3 regions of the Pleomorphomonas sp. T1.2MG-36 genome follow, and region 3 is predicted to be linked to each of the others. Evidence: riboswitches for the same ligand, from Rfam matches in the RefSeq annotation. Region 3 holds a riboswitch; each other region holds the start of a gene.

Region 1 (3,186 bases), on a different contig from region 3:
ATGACCATCACGGCATTCGCCGGCGTTGGTCGTCTGCCGGAGATCTCCGCCCCGCTGCTGACGGTCAACGACTGCCCGGTCGGACTGTCCTTCGCCGCCGGGCACTATCAGGACGAGTTCCTGCTGGCGTCGGTGCGCCAACTCCTTGGCGTCGCAGGCTAGAAAAGCCGGTCAGGGAAAAGCGCCGGTCACTCCCTCTTTTCCCTGTAGGATGGGGGGAGTTCGACGGCTATCGACAGGATTTCCGAATGTGCGAGATTGCTCGCCGGCTCGGCTCAGGCAAGGAAGCCGAGGTGTTCGAGTACGGAGACTTCGCGCTCAAGCTCTATCGGAGCGAGTCCCAGAAAGCCGCCGCATTCCGGGAAGCGTCCAATCTGTCCATCCTCGAACAGCTCGCCCTGCCAACGCCCAGGATCCACGCCGTCGGTGAGTATGGCGGCCGCTGGGGTCTGGTGATGGACCGTGCGCGTGGACCGAGCTTCGCGGATCGGATGATGTCGGGCGACCGGAGACTCCATATCGAAGAGCTGGCACGGCTGCACCTTCTCGTGCACCGTCAGCCAGGAAGCGGTTTGCCATCCCTGAAAGCGCGGCTATCGGCCAATATCCAGCGTGCCGAAGAGCTTGATCGTAGCTCGCAGGACCGCCTCCTTCGCCAACTCGACGCACTGCCGGATGGCGACTGCCTATGTCATGGCGACTTTCACCCCTGGAACATTCAAGGCTCCGCCGACGACATCATGGTCCTAGACTGGCTGGATGCGTGCAGCGGCACGCCGGCCGCCGATGTCTGCAGAAGCTATGTTCTGATCCACCATGCCGACCCGATGGCAGCGGCCGAGTACGTTGACGCCTATGCCAGACTGGGCGAAACGACGGCCGCCGACATCATGGCCTGGCTGGCGCCGGTTGCCGCCGCTCGTCTGGCGGAGCGGATTCCGGCCCAAACCGACGATTTGTTGCGGCTCGCTGGCGCACCCCGCAAAGCTTGATGGTGGGCGGGGATGGGGACCCGCCATGATTGGCCGCGCTCCACCTCCGCCACTTGCGCCGCTTTCCCGCCCCGCCTATGCTCCCACTGTCTCAAGGGGGTGTCCGGCTTGGCCGGACTGAGAGGAGCGATCCAACCCCACGAACCTGATCCGGATCATGCCGGCGGAGGGATTGAGCGAGCGGCACGGCCTGTCCGGCAGCCACACGTCTTCTTGTCCGCGGGCGATCTTCGCGCAAGGAGCACGCGATGACCACCCTGACGCTTGCCGACGTTCACACCCTTCATGAGAAGGTGCGCGCCGAACGGCCGCTCGTGCACAACATCACCAACTTCGTGGCGATGAACATCGCTGCCAACGTACTGCTTGCCGCCGGCGCTTCGCCGGCCATGGTGCATTCCATGGACGAGGTGGAGGACTTCGGCCGCATCGCTCGCGCGCTGACGCTGAACATCGGCACGCTTTCGTCCGACTGGATCGCCGGCATGAAGCTGGCGGCGGCCGTGTACAAGGCCGCCGGCAAACCCGTCGTGTTCGATCCCGTCGCCGTCGGCGCGACGCGTCTTCGCAACACCGCCGCCGCCGATCTCGTCGCGATGGGGCCGACGGTGATCCGCGGCAATGCCTCGGAGATCATGGCGCTTTCGGGCGTTGCCGGCCTCGCCTCGAAAGGGGTCGACAGCTCGGCGAGCTCCAATGCCGCTCTCGACAGTGCCGTCGCACTCGCCCGCTCCAGCGGCGCGGTGGTCGCCGTCACCGGCGAGATCGACTATGTCACCGATGGCGCGCGAACCGTTGCCATCGAGGGCGGCCACGAGCTGATGCCGCTGTCCACCGCCCTCGGCTGCTCGCTGACCGGTCTCGTCGGAGCCTTCGTCGCCATCGCTCCGGCGTTCGAGGGCACGGTGGCGGCGCTTGCCGTCTACGCGGCGGCTGGCGCCATCGCCGGCAAGCGCGTCAAGGGACCGGGCTTCCTGCCGCAGGAACTGTGCGACGCGCTCTACGCGCTCGATCTCGCGGGGCTCGAAGTCAACGCGGCGATACGCGTCGCCTGACGTCAGGCCTCGTCTGCCGCCAGTTTCCTGGGCGGCGTCAGAGGTTCGGGAACCGGCCGCGTGGTCAGATTCTCGCGGCCGGCCATGACGCCACCTTGCACCTGCGCCACCAGACGCTCGGCATCGAGACGGCGGATGGTGGTAAGCGCTTCGGTCGTGCGTTCCTCGCTGCAGCCGAGCGCCTTCAGGCCCTCGGCCCCCATGTGCAGGGCCGCGTCGAAGGTCTCGCGCACCTCGATGTCTACGCCGGCACGGATGAGCTCGATCGAGTGGACGCGGTCGTAGGAGCGCACGAGCAGGCGCGCCAAGGGGAAGTGCGCCTTGACGAGCTCGACGATGCGGTTGGCTGCCTTGCGATCGTCGACGCAGACCATGATGACCTCGGCCTCGGCGGCGCCGGAATGTTGGAGCGTATCCAGCCGGGTACCGTCGCCGTAGAAAATGCGGAAGCCGAACCGTCCCGCCTCGCGAATGCGGTCGGGATCGTTCTCGATCATCGAGACGTCGACGCCGCGCGACAGCAGCAACTGTGCGGCGATCTGGCCGAAGCGGCCGAAGCCGATCAGGAGAACGCGGCCGCGCAGGTCGCGCGCCTCCTCGACACCATCGAGCGACTTTTCCTCCTCCCGACGGAAGTGGCCAGCGACGACGAGCACCAACGGCGTCAAGGCCATGGAGAGGATGATCACCGTCGAGAACAGCGCCGCGTCGCCGGTGGGAATGACGCCACCGCCCGCCGCCGCCGTGTACAGGACGAAGGCGAACTCGCCGCCTTGGGCAAACATCAAGGCGCGCCCGAAGGCCGGCCGATGGCCGGAGCCGAAGAGACGCGCCACGGCATAGATGCCGACCGCCTTCACCAGCGCGAAGGCGAAGAGCAGGCCGATCAGCAGCGGCCAGCGTTCGACCACGACCCGGATATCGAGCGACATGCCGACGGCCAGAAAGAACAGCCCCATCAGGAGGCCTTTGAACGGCTCCACGTCGGCTTCCACCTGATGCCTATAGCTCGACCCCGACAGCATGACGCCGGCGAGAAATGTGCCCATCGCCATCGAGAGCCCCACCGCCTCCATCAGCAGCGCCGCGCCGAGGACGACCAGCAGTGCGCCGGCCGTCAGCACCTCGCGAGCGCGGGC
Region 2 (3,186 bases), on a different contig from region 3:
GTAGTCCTCGACCGGCTTCACCGTCTTGATCAGACCGGCGTCCTTCATGAACTGCGAAAAGCGGGCATAGCGGCCGGCGTCGAGCGCGGCGGGGCGCTTGGCAAAGCGCGGCAGCGTGTCGGCCCAGGCGCGGCGGTTGAGCTCGTCATCGAGGTCGGGGTAGGCCTTGATGAACATCGCCCAGGCGTCGTCCGGGTGGTTGGTGAGGTAGATGGTCGCCTCCTCGACGGCGGCGAGGAACTCCGGCAGCCGCTTGTCGCCGACGAGATCCTTGCGCGTCACGTAGATCAGCTCGTCGTAAGCCGGCATGCCGTTCTCTTCCGGATAGAAGGCGAGGCCCTCGTGCCCTTCGATCTTCATCTGGTTGAGCTCGAAGTTGCGATAACCGCCGACCACTGCGTCGACCTGGCCGGCGAGCAGCGATGCCGACAGCGCGAAGTTGACATTGATCAGCTCGACGTCGCCGACGCCGAGACCGGCGGTCTTCAGGAACTGGCCGAGCATGGCATCCTCGAAGCCGGACACCGAATAGCCGATCTTGCGGCCCTTGAGATCGGCCAGCGACTTCACCGGGCCGTCCTTCAGGACGATCAGCGTGTTGAGCGGCGTCTCGATCAGCGTGCCGAAGCGCACCAGCGGCAGGCCGGCATCGACGTCGAGGTCGAGGCTCGGTTGGTAGTGCAGCGCCACGTCGGCCTGACCGGCGGCGACGAGGCGCGGCGGTGACGACGGGTCGGCCGGCGCGACGAGGTCGACATCGAGGCCGTGGGCGGAGAACATGCCCTTTTCCTTGGCGATCACCAACGGCGCATGATCGGGATTGACGAACCATTCGAGCATCACCGACAGCTTTTCGGCGGCCGACGCCGGGGTGGCGGCGAACATCAGGGCGGCGGCGAGGGCGGGAAGAAGGCGCATGACGGGTCCTTTCGAAGGTCAGTCTTTTTCGATCCAGGGGATGAGGCGAAGCGTCAGCCGGTCGACGGCGATCTTCAGAAGCAGCGTGGCGGCGGCGAGCACGCCGAGGGCGGCGAACAGGAGCGGCGTCTGCATGCGGGCATTGGCCTGCACCATCAGCAGGCCGAGGCCGCGCGAGGCGCCAACCCATTCGCCGATCACCGCGCCGATCGGCGCGTAGACGGCGGCGACGCGGATGCCGGTGACCAGCGCCGGCAGGGCGGCCGGCACGCGGATCAGCCGCAGCGTGCGGAAGGCGCCGGCGCCGTTGAGGCGGGCGAGGTCAAGGAAGTGCGGCGGCGTGCGGCGAAGGCCATCGGCGAAGGACGAGGCGACGGGGAAGAAGATCACCAACGTCGTCATCACCACCTTGGAGGCGAGGCCGAAGCCGAACCACAGCACCAGGAGTGGCGCCAGCGCGAACACCGGCAACGCCTGGCTGACGACCAGGAGCGGCGACAGCAGCCGGTTGGCGAGCGGTGAAGCGGAAACGGCGAGCCCGGCCAGAAGGCCGAAGGCGATGCCGGCGGCAAGGCCGAGCAGGGTTTCGATCAGCGTGATGCCGGCTTCCGTCAGAAGGCGCGAGCCATAGGCGCCATAGGCGGCGACCACGTCGCCCGGCGAGGGCAGGAGGAAGGCGGGGAGGGCGAGGCCCGTCGCCGCCACCTGCCACAAGACCAGCACGGCGCCGAACGACACCAGCGCCTGGATGGCGACGCCGCGACCGGCGGCAAGCATCGTCTTCGGCTGCATCTTCATCCCCATCGCACACCGCGCCCGGACGGGCGAATAGGCCAGCGGCGTTGGGGGAGACATGGCTGGATGTGCCGCGTGCGACGCGGCTTAGGCCATGAGGTTCCGTCCCTTCGCCGGTATGACCCGGATCAGGTTCGAAGGGTTCGATCCGCCTTGCGGATCATCTCAGCCCTCCCGGATGGAGGACACCCCTCGGAACGGCGACAGTTATGACCGCCCGGGACGCCGATGTCCAGAGCGTAGGGACGGACGGGTCGCGACGGCGGGATCGGAGAGGGGTCCCCGCGGGGTAGGAGACGGACAGGCGACATGGCCCCACCCGGGTGCGAGGGCGGCTTTCCGCCAATGGCGCGCGGCTGCCCCCAGGGCTCCGTAAAAGCCGAGCCGGAAAATGAAATTCCCCCTTGCGCTCTCCAAGGGGCTTCGCTATATCCGCCCCACGCTTTCAGAGCGTACCGCGCTCCCATCGTCTAGCGGTCCAGGACGTCGCCCTCTCACGGCGAAAACACCGGTTCGATTCCGGTTGGGAGTGCCAAAAAAACAATAGCTCAGCTCATTGCAGTCCGTTCGGCCATGATGACCGTCACGGGTGGCCGATGTCATTGTACGGCGCGTTGGTTGATGAGCCCAAGGTGATACACCTTATTTGCATATCGCTTTGTGGCGCCTTCACGCGTTCCCAGCTGGCTTGTTAGAAAGCGGCCTATTGGTCCCGATCTTGATGGTCTCAATCCCGGAGTCCTGCCTGGGAGAAGATGGCCGTTGCTGTGGTGCCTGCGGAATAGACATTCGCTGTTCAGCAAGGCCAGTGCGCTGTACGTATAGTGTGTCGAGAGCGCAGAAGTCTCTGATGAAGTCGAGAACCCCAACTGCGGACATGTTTGCCGGGTTGATATCTACCGTTGGGCAGTATTTTAGGTAAAGCCGCTCGGCATCGATCGTCCGTCCTGCGTACCCGACAGCCCAGCCTTCGAAAATACGTTTATCAATTGCGCTCAATGCAATAACTGTTATCTCTTCAAACCGTTTATCTTCAAAAAGCGAGTGTATCCTTTTCGAGACCTGATCTCGAGCGCCCTCTACAGCCTCCATCATGTATTTTTCGTTGAAGACGAGGCCACCGGTCAGTCCGGAGGCAGGGCTGTAGTCACTTGCAGCCGCTAGAATGCTTTTGATCGCTCCGGCGGACTCGCCGACTTTCATATTGGTACGGCCGTACAATACGAGGCGAGATAGCATGCTATAAAGCTCCAGTATATTTCTCTGGTCGCTTTAAAATTTAGATGGTGTTTGGCGTCACAATAATTAACGAAACGATCGTGTTGCTGAATCGAGAGGACTGTCTCCTTTTTTTGGTAAACGGTGCTTAAGTTGCCTGTGAAAACTGCTGATGGGTGCCTCAGGATGGAAATAATGTAGTGCTGCTACACTTACGGCTGATTGCCGAAGCTTGGTCGATTTCCACGGAGCCCG
Region 3 (3,186 bases):
GCCATTCGGCCCGCTCAAGGCTGCGACCAGCGCATAGGCGCAGGCGACGGCGGCAGCCTCGGTGGGCGTGGCGATCCCGAGGCGGATGCCGAAGAAGACGACCAGTGCCAATCCGAACACGGGAACGGCCGCGAGGAAAGCGGCGACACGTTCATGCCGGTCGGCGGCGGGGCGGGGCGAGGTATCGGCCGAGACGTGCAGCATCGCCGCCATGGCCGCAGCCAGGATCAGCCCGGCCACCAGACCGCCTTCGAACAGCGCCCCGACCGACAGGTTGGTGGCCGAGGCAAGCAGCAGGAAGGCGATCGATGGCGGGATGATGTTGGGCAAGACGGCCGTGGCGGCGACAATTGCCGCCGCTTTCTCGGGCTTGACGCCATCGGCGACGAGAGCCGGCGCCAGGACTTTGGCGCCGAAGGCGGCGTCGGCGATCGACGAGCCGGAGACGCCCGAGAACATCAGATTGGTGACGAGCGTTGCCTGGGCCATGCCGCCGCGCCGGTGTCCGACCAGCGTCGATGCGAACCGGACGAGGCGGTGGGCCAAGCCTCCGACGCTCATCAGCATGCCGGCGAGGAGGAAGAAGGGGATGGCGAGCAACAGGAACTTGCCCAAGCCCGACACGGTCTGCTGCACGATAGCCGCCTCGGGCAGACGGGCGCCGAAGGGCACGGCGAAGGCGAGTCCGACGATCAGCGAGTGTACGAAGGGCGCGCCGACGAGGAGAGCGGCACAGGCGGCGGCGCAAGCGACGAGGCTGGGCAGGGCGACCGGTATGAACGGGGGCAGGTGCGGTAGGGCTGCGAGGCTCGTTCCACCGGCGACAACGGCAAGGATGAACAACCATGTCCGCCCCTGGGATAGGGAGCCGAGAATCAGGTGTGCCGCTGCCAGTGCGCCGCCGATCGCCACCGGCCAGAATCGCCAGCTCTCGGCTATGCCTAGCGTGGGGGAGGTGCCGCCGATCAGCACTGCCACCTTGCCGGCACCGTGCATCAGGACGAGGCTCGCGGCGAGCGTGACGGCGTCGGAGGCGCCATCGGCCAAATTCCGTCCCGTGGGACCGAGGTGGCGCGTCACCACATCGATGCGCATGGCGAGCGATCCGCTGGCACAGAGTGGCAGCCCGAGAAAGACCAGCGCCGTGTGCAGGAGAATGCCGAGATCCTCCGTGGCGACAAAGCCGGTCGAGAAGACGTAGCGCAGCAGCGTGGCGCCGAACACCAGCACCAGCAGGACCGCAAGAATGACTGAAAGCAGACCTGCGAGCAGGCGGTCGATCGCCTGGTGAAGTTGCGCGGCGATGGTCGTCATGGTCGCAGTCCGGCGCCGCCAAGCGGCGAAAACCACGTCGGTTTGAGAATGCGGCTCTTCATCGTCTGCACGTAGGGGGCCGCCTTGGCGCGGAAGGCCTGCCAGGCGGGGTCGGCCTCCATGGCGGCGCGGCGGCGCTCGCGATCGGCGAGGTCGTCGTACTGCCAGATGTGGACGACGTCGTTGACCGTGCCGATGTCCTGGGTGAACCAGCCGATCAGCTTGCCGAGGTGGCCGGTCTGGATCGCCATGCCCTCGCGGACATAGAGGTCGAGATAGGTGCCGACATGCGCCGGCGCGATGGTGTAGGTGCGTTCGTCGAGAATCATGGTCGTTCGGCCGTCGTTGGAATTGCGGGCGGCGGAACGCGTCAGGCGACTGTCTGCATGGCTCTATCCCTCCGCCGGCATGACCCGGATCAGGTTCGTCGGGTTGGAGAAACTCCTCTCAGCCCCGAATGGGGCACCCCGTGAGATGTGACGAGCTTAGCTGGATGATCCCCATCGCGCCAGAGGCGATGGCCTCGATCCGTGACATCGAGCTATGCGCGCGGGGAGGACGTCGCGGCCGCAAACGGCTTGTGGGGGCGCTGGCGGTCCACTAGGGTCGGCGGGTTTTGCAACGATCGATCGACAATGAAACCGACCAATCCCATCTTCACCGGCCTTCCCACCACCATCTTCGAAGTCATGTCCGGCCTTGCCCGTGACACAGGCGCCATCAATCTCGGCCAGGGCTTTCCCGACGTCGACGGTCCGGAGGAGGTGCGCCGCGTCGCCGCCGAGGCTTTCCTTGCCGGTCCCAACCAATACCCGCCGATGATGGGACTGCCGGCGCTGCGACAGGCGGTCGCGGCGATCAACCGACGCTTCTACGGTCTCGATGTCGATTGGCAGACAGAGGTGATGGTGACGTCCGGCGCCACCGAGGCGCTCGCCGATGCGATTCTCGGTCTCGTCCGTCCCGGCGACGAGGTGGTGCTGATCGAGCCGCTCTACGACAGCTATCTGCCCATCGTCCGGCAGGCCGGCGGCATCGCCAAGACGGTTCGCATCGCTCCGCCCAACTGGGAGGTCGACCCGCAAGCACTTGCGGCCGCCTTCTCGGACCGCACCAAGGCGATCCTGATCAACACGCCGATGAATCCGGCGGGCAAGGTGTTCTCGCGTGAGGAGCTGGACCTGATTGCCGGCCTCTGCCTGAAGCACGACGCGGTGGTGATCTCGGACGAGGTCTATGAACACCTCGTATTCGATGGCAAACGGCACATCTCGCCGATGCAGATTCCCGGCATGCGCGATCGCGTCGTCCGCATCGGGTCGGCCGGCAAGACCTTTTCGCTGACCGGTTGGAAGGTGGGCTACGTCACCGCCTCGCCGGCGCTGATGGAGCCGATCGCCAAGGCGCACCAGTTCGTCACCTTTACGACGCCTCCCGCTCTCCAGACGGCCGTGGCGCACGGGCTGTCATTTGGGGACGACTATTTCGATGGCTTCGCCGCCGGCTTGCAAGCCAAGCGCGACCGTCTCTCGAAGGGGCTTGCGACGCTCGGGTTTTCCGTGCTGGCTTCGGCCGGCACGTATTTCGTGGTGACCGACACCGGACCGCTCGGCATTGACGACGACGCCGAAGCCTGCCTCAGAATGACGCGAGAGGCCGGCGTCGCCGCCGTGCCGGTTTCCGCCTTCTATGCTTCGGAACCGCCAAAGCGGTTCATACGCTTCTGCTTTTCCAAGCGCGACGAGGTGCTCGACGAGGCCATTGCCCGTCTCTCCGCCTGGATCGACAAACAGGGACGATGAGTTCGATGGAAAATCCGGTTCTGGTCGAAGTCACGCGCGGCTCCATCGTCGAGAGCTTTCACCGGGGGGC

The links. A riboswitch is a leader RNA that binds a small molecule or an ion and turns the genes downstream of it on or off. The one in region 3 is predicted to bind thiamine pyrophosphate.
Region 1: another riboswitch for thiamine pyrophosphate. It lies ahead of thiM (hydroxyethylthiazole kinase); the one in region 3 lies ahead of QQZ18_RS01760 (NIPSNAP family protein).
Region 2: another riboswitch for thiamine pyrophosphate. It lies ahead of QQZ18_RS22830 (ABC transporter permease); the one in region 3 lies ahead of QQZ18_RS01760 (NIPSNAP family protein).

What each region holds. Positions count from the first base shown of each region.
Region 1 is NZ_CATNLY010000012.1:718,958-722,143, forward strand. It holds gene QQZ18_RS10255 (amidase family protein) at 1-162, shown strand, start outside; gene QQZ18_RS10260 (phosphotransferase family protein) at 249-992, shown strand; TPP riboswitch at 1,078-1,181, shown strand; gene thiM (hydroxyethylthiazole kinase) at 1,241-2,047, shown strand; gene QQZ18_RS10270 (monovalent cation:proton antiporter-2 (CPA2) family protein) at 2,050-3,186, opposite strand, start outside.
Region 2 is NZ_CATNLY010000053.1:28,623-31,808, reverse strand. It holds gene QQZ18_RS22835 (ABC transporter substrate-binding protein) at 1-918, opposite strand, end outside; gene QQZ18_RS22830 (ABC transporter permease) at 937-1,710, opposite strand; TPP riboswitch at 1,802-1,916, opposite strand; tRNA gene QQZ18_RS22825 (tRNA-Glu) at 2,173-2,248, shown strand; gene QQZ18_RS22820 (BLUF domain-containing protein) at 2,383-2,952, opposite strand.
Region 3 is NZ_CATNLY010000001.1:363,524-366,709, reverse strand. It holds gene QQZ18_RS01765 (TRAP transporter large permease) at 1-1,314, opposite strand, end outside; gene QQZ18_RS01760 (NIPSNAP family protein) at 1,311-1,643, opposite strand; TPP riboswitch at 1,692-1,794, opposite strand; gene QQZ18_RS01755 (aminotransferase) at 1,950-3,116, shown strand; gene QQZ18_RS01750 (asparaginase) at 3,122-3,186, shown strand, end outside.